Regions from separate parts of the Promicromonospora sp. NPDC059942 genome, predicted to be linked through region 1. Evidence: riboswitches for the same ligand, from Rfam matches in the RefSeq annotation. Region 1 holds a riboswitch; the other holds the start of a gene.

Region 1 (5,620 bases):
GGGCGGCGACGGCGGCGGGCGCGGCGATCGTCGCGCCCGCGGCACCGATGCCGAGGACGACGGCGCTACGCAGCAGGTCGCGCCGCCCGAACGCGGCGTGGCTGTCGGGACTGCAGTCGGTGGAGCTGTGGTCGTGTTCGTGCACGGTGGGGCCTCCACGGTTCGGTCGCGCTGTGACGTGCCGATTTCATCCGTAGTATCGGCCGCTCTGCCGACCGGCGGGTACATCACACCCACCCCATCCCCCACACAACATGCCCGCCCAACCCGTTGAGTGCTGGCTATTTGTTGGTTTCGGGCGCGGAAAGCAACAAATAGCCAGCACTCAACGAAGGGGGTTAGGCGGCGGCTCGGCCCGTTAGGCCCACTCGGTCCAGGAGGTCCAGGGCCGGGCGGTGCTTGTTGAACGTGTAGACGTGCAGGCCGGGCGTGCCGGCGTCGAGCACTTCGCGCGCGAGCGCCGCGGAGAACTCGATGCCGTGCGCGTGCTGGGCCTCGGGGTCGACGGCGCCGTCGGGCGCGGTGAGCCGGTCGAGGTCGCGCAGGAGGTCCGCGGGCGCCGCCACCCCCGTGAGCTCCTGGACGCGGCGCAGGCGGCGGGCCTCGGTGGTGGGCAGGATCCCGGCCAGGATCGGGATGGTCACGCCCTCCGCCCGGGCCGCCTCGACGAACCCGGTGTACGAGTCCGCGCGGTAGAAGAACTGGGTGATCGCGAAGCTCGCGCCCGCCTCCTGCTTCTCCAGCAGCCGGCGCACCTCCTGCTCGCGCGTGGTGCCGGCCCCGGGGTTGCCGTCCGGAAACGTGGCGACGGCGATGGCCAGCGGCCGGGCGGCCGAGCGCAGCGCCGTGCTGACGTCGGCGGCGCACCGCCGCTCGTCCACCTGCCGCAGGAGCCGCACGAGGTCCACGCTGGAACGGACGCCGTCGGCCGGGGGGCGCCAGTCCGGCTCGTCGCGCGGCGGGTCGCCGCGCAGGGCGAGGAAGGAGCGCACCCCGGCCTCGAGGAACTCCTCGATCACCGCGGAAACGTCCTCACGGGACGCGCCCACGCAGGTCAGGTGGGCCACCGGGAGCACGGGCGTGCCACGCAGCAGGGTCGCGAGCACCTCGCGCGCGGTGGCCCGGTCGCCGCCGGCCGCCCCGTAGGTCACGGAGACGAAGTCCGGGCGGGCCGCCACGAGCCGCTGCGCCGTCTCCCAGAAGTTGGGCGCGGCATTCGGCCGGCGCGGAGGCATCAGCTCGAACGACACCGTCGGGCGGTGCGGGTGTACCTCGGCGACCATGGCTGCTCCATCGAACCTGGCGTGAGCACCTTGCGTCCCTCGCGCCGCGGCGACGCGGCGGAAGGTCGGCAGGTTGCTGCGGTGTCAGGGAGCCAGGACTCTCGACCGCTCTGGATGGGGTTCGCCACCATGCTAAGCGACCGTCCAGCACTGGGACAGAATTCGTCCGGAGGTCGAGACGGCCCGGTCCACGGTGTGTGGACCGGGCCCGCCCGCTACTTCACCGACCCGGCCACCAGGCCGCCCACCAGGCGCTTCTCGATGATCATGAACAGGATCACCACGGGCACGATCGCCACGACGGACACCCCGAACACGTACTGCCAGGACGTCTCGTACTGGCCCACGAACTTGGTGAGCGCCACTGACAGCGGCTGGTTGCCCGCCGTCGTCAGCAGCACCAGCGAGGCCGCGAACTCGTTCCAGGAGGCGACGAACGTGAACACGACCGCCGTCACGATGCCCGGCCAGACGAGCGGCAGGTTGATCTTGGTCAGGACGGCGAACGTCCCGGCGCCGTCGAGCTGCGCCGCCTCGTCGACCTCCTTGGGGATGCCCGCGAAGAAGCTGTGCATGATCCAGACCGCGAACGACAGGTTGAACGCGGCGTTGACCAGGATCATCGCGACCCACGTGTCGAGGATCCCGATGGCGATGAACTGCCGGAACAGACCCGACGTCAGCACGGCGGGCTGCACCATCTGGGTCACGATCACGAGGAACAGGAAGAACAGCCGGCCCGTGAACCGGAACCGCGCCGTGTAGTAGGCGGCGGGCAGCGCCACGGCCAGCACGAGCAGCGTGGCGCACAGCGAGATCACCAGGGTGGAGATCAGGTTCTGCGCCAGCGGCGTCTCGGGCGTGGACCACATCGTGACGTAGTTGTCCCAGTGCCACTCCGTGGGGAAGTAGGTGGGGTCGACCGACCTGATCTCGGCCTTCGTCTTCACGGAGCCGAAGAACATGATCAGGTACGGCAGCAGGAAGACCACCAGCACCACGAGCCCGGCCAGCAGCCGGAGCAGCAGCGACCCGAGCGGCACCTGGTCCGTCGTGTACTTCCGCACCCGCCTCCGGTTGTCCGACGGCGGCCGGGCCGCGCTGTGCGCGGTGGTCCCCGGGTCGGTGATCGCGGTCATCAGACCTCCTCCAGGGGGCGGACGACCCGCACGTAGACGGCGACGATGGCGATGACCACCAGGAACGCGATGACGGACAGCGCGCTGGCCAGGTCGATCTGCCGCTGGTTCTGCATGTACTTGAAGATCATCGTCATGACGGTGTCGGCGTCGTACCCGGGGATGGACCCCGTCATGACGCGCAGGATCGGCAGCGAGTTGAACACGTTGATGATGTTGATCAGCACCGCCACCGAGATGGCGCCCCGCAGCTGCGGCAGCACCACGCTGAAGTAGGTGCGCGCCCCGCTCGCCCCGTCGATGCGCGCGGCCTCCACGGTCTCGCCGGGCACCGTCTGGAGCCCGGCGAGCACCGTGTAGGTGGTGAACGGCAGCGACACGAACACGGCGACCGCCATGGCCCACGCGAACGCGGTGCCGGGGTGGCGGGTCCAGCCGTAGCCCTCCGGCGTGCTGATCAGGCCGACGTCCACGAGGAACGAGTTGATGATGCCGAAGTACGGCTCCAGGCCGTAGTGCACCACGAGCGTCGTCATGACGACGCTGGAGGCCCACGGCACGATGACGGCCATCCGCACCAGCCTGCGGCCGGGGAACGCCTTGTTCAGCAGTGCCGCGAGCGCCAGCGACCCGATCAGGGTGCAGGCCACGACGACCACGACCCACACGACGGTGCGGCCGAGGATGGGCCAGAAGTACTGGAAGCCGATGACCGTCGCGAAGTTCGCGAGGCCCACTCCCCCGTCGTCCAAGCCGCTCTGGCTGATGTCGCGTGTCGAGTTCCAGAACATCAGGCCGACCGGGAACAGGACCACGGCCGCAATGAGTGCGACCGCGGGCCCGATCCACGGCAGGGCCTTCAACAGGTCCTTCACCAAGTTCCCCGTGCTTTCGGTTCGGCGTTGCGTGTGGTCAGCCGTGCCGGGCACGGCGGTCGGTGCGGGGCGTCAGCCCGCGTCGACCTGTCCCTGGATCTCGGTCAGGACGTCCTGCGCCGACTTCTTCCCGTCGAGCTGGCCGAAGAGGGCCTTGAACGCGGAGTCCGCGGCCTGCCAGTCCGGGTTGGTGCTCGGGTAGAACTGCGCGTCGGGCAGCACCTCGAGGAACGGTGCGAGCGCCTCCTCGCCGGCGAGCTGCTCGGAGCCCGAGAGGGTGGTGGGCAGGAAGCCCTCGGCCTGGACCCACGGCACGTAGACGTCGGCGGAGTAGAAGTAGTCGAAGAAGGCCGTGATGGCCTCCTGCTTGTCGCCGTCGTTCTGGAACGCCATGAGGTGGTCGGCCACGCCCAGCGTGAACGGCGAGCCGTCCTCGGTGGGGATGGGGTGGATCGAGTACTCCAGGTCCGGGTTGTCGGACTCGATCTGCCCGACGCTCGGCGGCAGGCCGATCTGCATGCCGACCTTGCCCTGGACGAAGATGTCGAACAGCGGGCTGCGGTCCGTCGCGCCGGCGTCGGCCTGCGTGGCGCCCTCGTCGATCATCTTCTTGGCGAACTCGGCACCCGGGAGGTTCTCGGGGGTGTCGATGGTGATGGCCTCGGCGTCGCCGAAGGTTCCGCCGCCGCCCCACAGCCACACTGCTGCCTCGGCCTGCGCCTCCTCCGAACCGAGCGGCATGCCGTAGCCGGCCACGCCGCCGCCGAGCTCCGAGACCTTCTTGGCGGACTCGAGCAGTTCGTCCCAGGTGGTGGGGACCTCGGCGCCGGCCTCCTCCAGGAGCGCGTCGTTGACGAACAGCGCGCGGGCGGAGGCGATGAACGGCAGGCCGTAGGTGGTGCCGTCCACCTGGGCGTTCTCCAGGAACGTGGGCTGGAAGTCGGCGTAGGTCTCCTCGGAGGTGACCTCCTCGACCGGGTACAGCAGCTCGTCCGCGGCGAAGCCGGCGAAGGGGCCGCCGTTGTAGATGTCGGGTGCGTCGCCGCCCTGGATCTTGGTGGCGATGACGGACTCGAGGTTGTCCCAGGACTCGACCTGCAGGTTGACGTCGATGTCGGGGTTCGCCTCCTCGAATCCGGCGATCACGTCGTCCCAGTTCCCCTGGGTGGCGTCGGAGTAGCTGGGGACGAGCAGGTCGAGAGTCGTCCCGTCGCCGGTCGCCTCCCCGCTGGACCCGCCGAACCCGCAGGCCGTCAGTCCGGTCGTAGCGGCGAGCGTGATCGCCATGATCCCGCCAAGCCTCTTGTACTGCGCCATTGCCGTCCCTCTCCTTCGTGGTGGTGCAGGTCACGTTTTCACTCGGGTCGGAATCTGTCAATGGTTCTAACAAACCTGTGACACACGGGTGACACAGCGTTTCCAGACCTGCCCCTGGGGCAACCGAGAGGGAGCAAGAAGGGCCGCAGCCTGCGGCTGCGGCCCTTCTCCTGGTGTGTCTCCGAGCCGACGACGAAGCACGCCGACCCTGGTGATCAGCAGCCGCATCCCCCAGGGACGCCCTGCGCGATCCAAGCCTGCGAATCGGCAAACCGGGAGGTCCCGGGGTAGGTGACCTTCCACCATCCCTTCCGGGACGTGACGACCGTCGAGATTCGAGCGTCGGACCCGATCCTCAGGTCCCGCACGAAGGTGGCGCGCTTGTCTCCGTACGGGCCGTCGGCGTCGAACGAGAGGATCGCGGCGCCCGAACGGAGCCGCAGCCACGACATGGATCCGTCATCGGCGATCCGCATCACGCGCGTCGTCGCATTGATCCGCGCGGGTCGGCCGTCGGTCGCCTGCGTCGAGATGGACCCCTCGGTCCAGGTGCTGCGCCGGAACTGCACCGTGTTGGCGTTGTTCACGTCGATGTGGTGCCGGACCCTCGTCCCGTCGGGCTTGCGCACCACCGTGAAGATCTCGACGCCCGCGCGGTAGGTCCCGGGGTCGATGGTCCCGGTGAAGTTGATGCTTCCCCGCGTGAGCATGCCGGTGCTGCTGGTGCGCTTCAGCTCGATGGTGCGCCTACGCACCGGCTGGCGGTCGATCTTCTGGAGCGTGACCTGAGCCTCGGCTCCGAGCAGGGTCCCGCCGGACGCCTTCAGCGCGACGGAGTACCTGAACTTGGCGGACGCGGGGTTGAGTTCCGGGTAGGAGACGCTGCCGTCGATGGTGGCGCCTCGGGCGAACATCGACGTGGTGACCGTGGTGCCCTGGCGCTTGTGGACGTCGACCACCGGCAGCGACGCGGCCTGTGCCGCCGGGGCGACGACCAGGCCGCCGG
Region 2 (5,620 bases), on a different contig from region 1:
GCTCTGGGGCTGGCGGTCCGCCCTGTGGGCGATCGCCGGGGTCTCGGCCGCGGCCCTGGTCGCCGTGGTCCGCCTGACGCCGGTACGGCTCGACGCCGAGGCGCCGCGCGCCCGGCTGGACCTGCGGACCGAGCTCGCCGCGCTGCGCTCCCCGCGCCTGCTGCACCACCTCGCGCTCGGGGTGCTGGTCAACGGCGCGACGTTCTGCGCGTTCACCTACCTGGCGGTCGTCGTCACCGACGGCGCGGGCCTCGGGTCCGCGCTGGTCCCGGTGGTGCTGGCCCTGTTCGGCCTGGGCGCCTTCGCGGGGGTCTCGGCCGCGGGCCGGCTCGCCGACGCGCACGGCGGGCGCCTGCTCGTGATCGCCGGCCCGGCCCTGCTCACGGGATGGGTCCTGTGGGCCGCGCTCGCGCCGATCCCCGCGGCGGCGTGGGTGCTCGCGCCGGTGCAGGGCGCGCTGTCGTTCGCCGTCGGCGGCACGCTGATCGCCCGCTCCATGGCGGCGGCCCACGGCGCGCCGACCCTGGGCGGCGCGTTCTCGACGGTCGCCCTCAACCTCGGCGCGCTCGCCGGTCCGGTGCTCGGCGGGAGCGCCGTGGTGGCGCTCGGGCCCGCCGGGCCCCTGGCGGCGAGCGCGGCGCTGACGGCGGTGGCCGTCGCGCTCGGGGCGACAGCCCACGCACACCCGGCAGGCCTCGGGGAAGACGTCACGCGTCCGAGGGCGTAACGCTGAGGTAGCAGTGCTAGCTGAGCGTTACCTCCTCGGCTGTGCAACGTGTTCCCCGGAGACCGCCGGGAGCCGTCGCGTGCCCGGGGAATCCGCGGCGACATTCTGACCGCGACGCCGTCGTGCCTGGTAGCGTCCCCGGCACGACGGCGTCGAGCACGAACGAGGAGACGGATGCGGCCCCTGTTCCCCCTACGGGCACTTTGCGCGGTGCTGCTTCTCCCCGCCGTGCTGGCGTCCTGCTCCGCGGGTCCCGACGTCCCGGCCGGACCCGCGGAGCCGGCCCCCGCACGCGAGGCCGCGACCGAGCGGTACACGGCGGCGCTGGACGACGTCCTCGGCGCGCTCCAGGAGGCCGTCCCGGAGGTCGAGTGGACCGCCAAGGACCGCTTCCCGTCCCTCACCGAGCAGCCGGACGGCGAGTGCGTGCTCTTCCTCGCCGAGAGCCTGGGCGAGGGCGACCTGTACGAGCCCAGCGACGGCCTCGCCGATCTCGCCGCCGGGCTCGACCCGGTGCTCCAGGAGCACGGGTTCGACCCGCTCTCGGACGTGACCCACGCCGAGCACGGGGGCGACTCCTACGTGACGGCGACCGACCCGGCCGGCTGGGAGCTCCGGGTCTCGGCATACCCGCCGCTCGTCGGCCTCTCGGGTCCGGTGGAGAGCGGCGAGTGCGCCGGGGCGTGACCGGCCCGACGACATGACCGGCTAGAGGCTCCCCCACTCCGCGGCGGCCTCGGTCAGCCGCGCCCGGACGGCGGCGACCGCCGGCCCGTGCGGGACGCCGCGGCGTCCCGCGAGGTACAGCGTGTTCAACGGGGGCGCCTCGGGGTGGTGGAGCTCGACCACCTGCCCGGCGTCCAGGGCGGGCGCGACCAGGTACCGCGGCAGCACGGACACGCCCGCACCGCCGGTGACGGCGGCGAGCACGGCGCGCAGGTCGGGCGCCACCACCGCCGTCGTGTTGGGCGGCCGCCGGCCGAACTCGCTGCGCCAGTACCGGCGCACGATCGGCAGGTCCTCCGCGTAGGCGACCAGCGGCAGGTGCGCCAGGGCGGCCACCGGGTCGGCTGCCAGACGCCCCGCGTCCACGGTGTGGGCGAGGGCCGGGGGCCCGACGAGCAGGAACTCCTCGTCGACCAGCGGCGTCGCCACCACGGCGTCCTGCCGCGGGCGCACCGAGGACACGACCAGGTCGAGGTGGCCGGCCGCCAGCGCCGCCAGCAGCTCGTCGCCGAGCCCGAGCGTCGTCCGGAGCTGGAGGCCCTGCGGTACGAGCGGCGCGAGCGCGGGCAGCACACGCACCGTCATCAGCTCGGCCGCCCCGCCGATCCGGACAAGCCCCCGCGCCGCCGGCTCGACGTCGCGGGGACCGAGCGCCGTCCGGAGCCCGTCCACGTGGAGCCCCACCTCGGCGGCCAGCGCCACGGCGCGCTCCGTGGGCGCGGCGCCCCGGCGCGACCGCACGAACAGGCGCGTCCCGAGCTGTTCCTCCAGGCGGGCGAGCTGCCCGGTGACGGCGGGCTGGCTCACGCCCAGCCGCTCGGCCGCCGCCGACAGCGACCCGGTGCGGTAGACCTCCAGGAACGTGGCGAGGAGGTCGAGACCCGGCACCGGCACCCCCTCCGTCGTCGTCCTGCCCACAGGCTAGCCGGGCTCAGCGCGCGGCGAGCGCCTTGAGCACCGCCTCCGCGGCGGCCGCGCTGGACTGCGGGTTCTGCCCGGTGATCAGGTTGCCGTCCTGGACCACGGTGCTGCTCCAGGGTGCGCCGACCTGGACGACGGCGCCGCGCTCGCGCAGCCGTGACTCGACGAGGTAGGGCGCGGCGTCGCCGAGGCCGCCCTGGCGCTCCTCCTCGTCCGTGAACGAGGTGAGCGCCCGGCCCGCGTAGGCGAAGGTGCCGTCCGGCTCCTGGGCGCTGAGCAGCGCGGCGACTCCGTGGCACAGCGCGCCCACGGTCGTGCCCCGGTCGTTCGCCGCGAGCAGCAGTCGGCCGAGGTCGGCGTCGTGCGCGAGGTCCGCCATGGGGGCGTGACCGCCCGGGACGTAGATCGCGTCGTAGTCGTCGCCGCGCACGTCGGCCAGCGTGAGCGGGTGGGCGAGCTGGCCGGCGATGCCGTCGAGGTAGGCGCGGAACTCCGCGGCGTCGGCGGCGGGCACCCCGCCGCGCTCGTCGAGGCTGACCGCGTCGACCGTGGGCGCGACGCCGCCCGGCGTCGCGACGTCGACCTGGGCGCCGGCCGCGGTGAGGACCCGGTGGGAGGCGGCGACCTCCTCGGCCCAGTAGCCGGTGGGGTGCTCGGTGCCGTCGGCCAGGCGCAGGCTGTTCGCGGCAGAGACGACCATCAGGATCTTCGACATGGTGTGGTTCCGATCTGTTCGGGGAGCTGCCCGCTGGGTGCGGTCCTCGGGGAACGTCAGAATCCATCACCGGATGCCGAAACGGTCAGGCGGATCCATCACCAAACTTATGGCTCCGATTTGTCCGAGGCGTGGACGGTTTGCCGACCACATCCCGGGCATGCCTACGATCAAGTCTCATCATCCAGAGCGGTCGAGAGTCCTGGCTCCACGACACCGCAGCAACCTACCTCCGAGGCGCCAATCTCGGGGCAAGGTGCTAACGCCAGGTCCGATGGAGCTGATACGCATGGCAGTCACGAACCCGCACCTTCCCACCGCCACGATCCTGGGCTACCCGCGCATCGGCCGGAGGCGCGAGCTCAAGCGCGCCGTCGAGTCCTTCTGGGCCGGCCGCACCACCGCCGACGAGCTGGAGGCGACCGCCCGCGACCTGCGGCTGACCACCGCCCGCCGCCTCGTCGACCTGGGCCTGGACGCCGGCAACGCTGCCGTCCCCGGCTCGTTCTCGTACTACGACCAGGTGCTCGACGCCGTCGCCCTGCTGGGCGCCGTGCCCGACCGGTTCGCCGGGCTCACCGCGGACGGGGGCCGCCTGCCCCTCTCGGCCTACTTCACGGTGGCGCGCGGCGAGGGCGACAACGCGCCGCTCGAGATGACCAAGTGGTTCGACACGAACTACCACTACCTGGTCCCGGAGATCGGTCCGGACACCCCGATCGGGTTCGTCGACGACCGCGCCGTGCGCGAGTTCACCGAGCTGGCGCAGCCGGCCGACGGCGGCCAGGCCGTCGTGACCCGCCCCGCGTTCGTGGGCCCGGTGACGTTCCTGCTCCTGAGCAAGCCCGCGGACGGTTCCCCCGAGGGCTTCCGCCCCCTGGACCGGCTGGACGACGTCGTCGCCGCCTATGCCGACCTGCTGCGCGCGCTCGCCGCCGCGGGTGCACCCTGGGTGCAGCTCGACGAGCCGGCCCTGGTCACGGACCTGCTGGACGTCCCCTTCGACGAGGTGGCCGACGCCGTCCGCCGGGCCTACGCCACGCTGGCGACCGAGCTCTCCCCCGGGGCCGACGGCGTCGCCGCCGAGCGCCCCGCGATCCTGGTCACCGCCCCGTACGGCGACCTGCGCAGCGAGGCCGGCGACGGGCTCGCCCTGCTGGCCGGCACCGACGTCGAGGCGATCGCGATCGACCTGGTGCGCGGTGCCGCGCCGACCGGACCGGTCCCCGGCCTGGAGACCAAGACCCTGGTCGCGGGCGCGATCGACGGCCACAACATCTGGCGTGCCGACCTCGACGCCCGCCTGACCCTCCTGGAGGGCCTGGGTGCCGAGCTGGGCGCGGAGGCAGTGGCCGTCGGCACCTCGACGTCGCTGCTGCACGTGCCGCACGACGTCGCCGACGAGCCCCGTCTCGACGCCGACCTGAAGTCGTGGCTCGCGTTCGCCGACCAGAAGGTCGCCGAGGTCGTCACGCTGGCCACCGGGCTGACCGAGGGCCGGGCGGCGGTCGCCGACCGGCTCGCGGAGTCGACGGCGGCGGTGCGCTCGCGCGCGGCGGCGCCCGGCGTCGTCGTCCCGGCGGTGCGCGAGCGGACCGCCGCGCTGACCGCGGCCGACGTCGAGCGCGCGCCGTACGCGCAGCGGGCGGCCGCGCAGCAGGCGCGGCTGAACCTGCCGCCGCTGCCGACGACGACCATCGGGTCGTTCCCGCAGACCTCGGAGATCCGCAGCACGCGCGCCGCGTGGGTGCGGGGCGAGCTGTCGGACGCCGACTACACGGCGGCGATGCGCGCCGAGATCGCGAGCACGGTCGCGCTCCAGGAGGAGCTGGGCCTGGACGTGCTGGTGCACGGCGAGCCCGAGCGCAACGACATGGTGCAGTACTTCGCCGAGCAGCTCGACGGTTTCGCGACGACGGTCAACGGCTGGGTGCAGTCGTACGGCTCGCGCTGTGTGCGGCCGCCGATCCTGTGGGGCGACGTGTCGCGGCCCGCGCCGCTGACGGTCGAGTGGACGGCGTACGCGGCGTCCCTGACGTCACGGCCGGTCAAGGGCATGCTCACGGGCCCGGTCACGATCCTGGCCTGGTCGTTCGTGCGCGACGACCTGGCCCTCGGCGACACCGCCGACCAGGTCGCCCTGGCGCTGCGCGACGAGGTGACGGACCTGGAGGCGGCGGGCATCGGCGTGGTGCAGGTGGACGAGCCGGCGCTGCGCGAGCTGCTGCCGCTGCGCCGCTCGGCGCACCCGGGCTACCTCGACTGGTCGGTGCGCTCGTTCCGGCTGTCGACCGCCGGGGCGGACATCGCCACGCAGGTGCACACGCACCTGTGCTACTCGGAGTTCGGGCAGGTCATCGGCGCGATCGACGGCCTGGACGCCGACGTCACGTCGGTGGAGGCGGCCCGGTCGCGCATGGAGATCGTGCCCGAGCTGGCCGACGCCGGGTACGGCCGCGGCATCGGGCCGGGCGTCTACGACATCCACAGCCCGCGCGTGCCGTCGGTGCAGGAGGTGACCGACCTGGTCG

Evidence for each region. A riboswitch is a leader RNA that binds a small molecule or an ion and turns the genes downstream of it on or off. The one in region 1 is predicted to bind S-adenosylmethionine.
Region 2: linked by a shared signal. The riboswitch ahead of metE (5-methyltetrahydropteroyltriglutamate--homocysteine S-methyltransferase) and the one ahead of ACFV9Q_RS12920 (methylenetetrahydrofolate reductase) in region 1 are both predicted to bind S-adenosylmethionine.

The regions. Positions count from the first base shown of each region.
Region 1 covers NZ_JBHWLR010000007.1:85-5,704, forward strand. Annotated here, with positions in the region: partial or broken gene ACFV9Q_RS12915 (hypothetical protein) at 1-145, opposite strand, end outside; gene ACFV9Q_RS12920 (methylenetetrahydrofolate reductase) at 339-1,283, opposite strand; SAM riboswitch class I at 1,288-1,404, opposite strand; gene ACFV9Q_RS12925 (carbohydrate ABC transporter permease) at 1,499-2,422, opposite strand; gene ACFV9Q_RS12930 (carbohydrate ABC transporter permease) at 2,422-3,297, opposite strand; gene ACFV9Q_RS12935 (extracellular solute-binding protein) at 3,370-4,614, opposite strand; gene ACFV9Q_RS12940 (hypothetical protein) at 4,830-5,620, opposite strand, start outside.
Region 2 covers NZ_JBHWLR010000003.1:492,506-498,125, forward strand. Annotated here, with positions in the region: gene ACFV9Q_RS07240 (Cmx/CmrA family chloramphenicol efflux MFS transporter) at 1-727, shown strand, start outside; gene ACFV9Q_RS07245 (hypothetical protein) at 938-1,414, shown strand; gene ACFV9Q_RS07250 (LysR family transcriptional regulator) at 1,436-2,341, opposite strand; gene ACFV9Q_RS07255 (type 1 glutamine amidotransferase domain-containing protein) at 2,385-3,089, opposite strand; SAM riboswitch class I at 3,267-3,370, shown strand; gene metE (5-methyltetrahydropteroyltriglutamate--homocysteine S-methyltransferase) at 3,379-5,620, shown strand, end outside.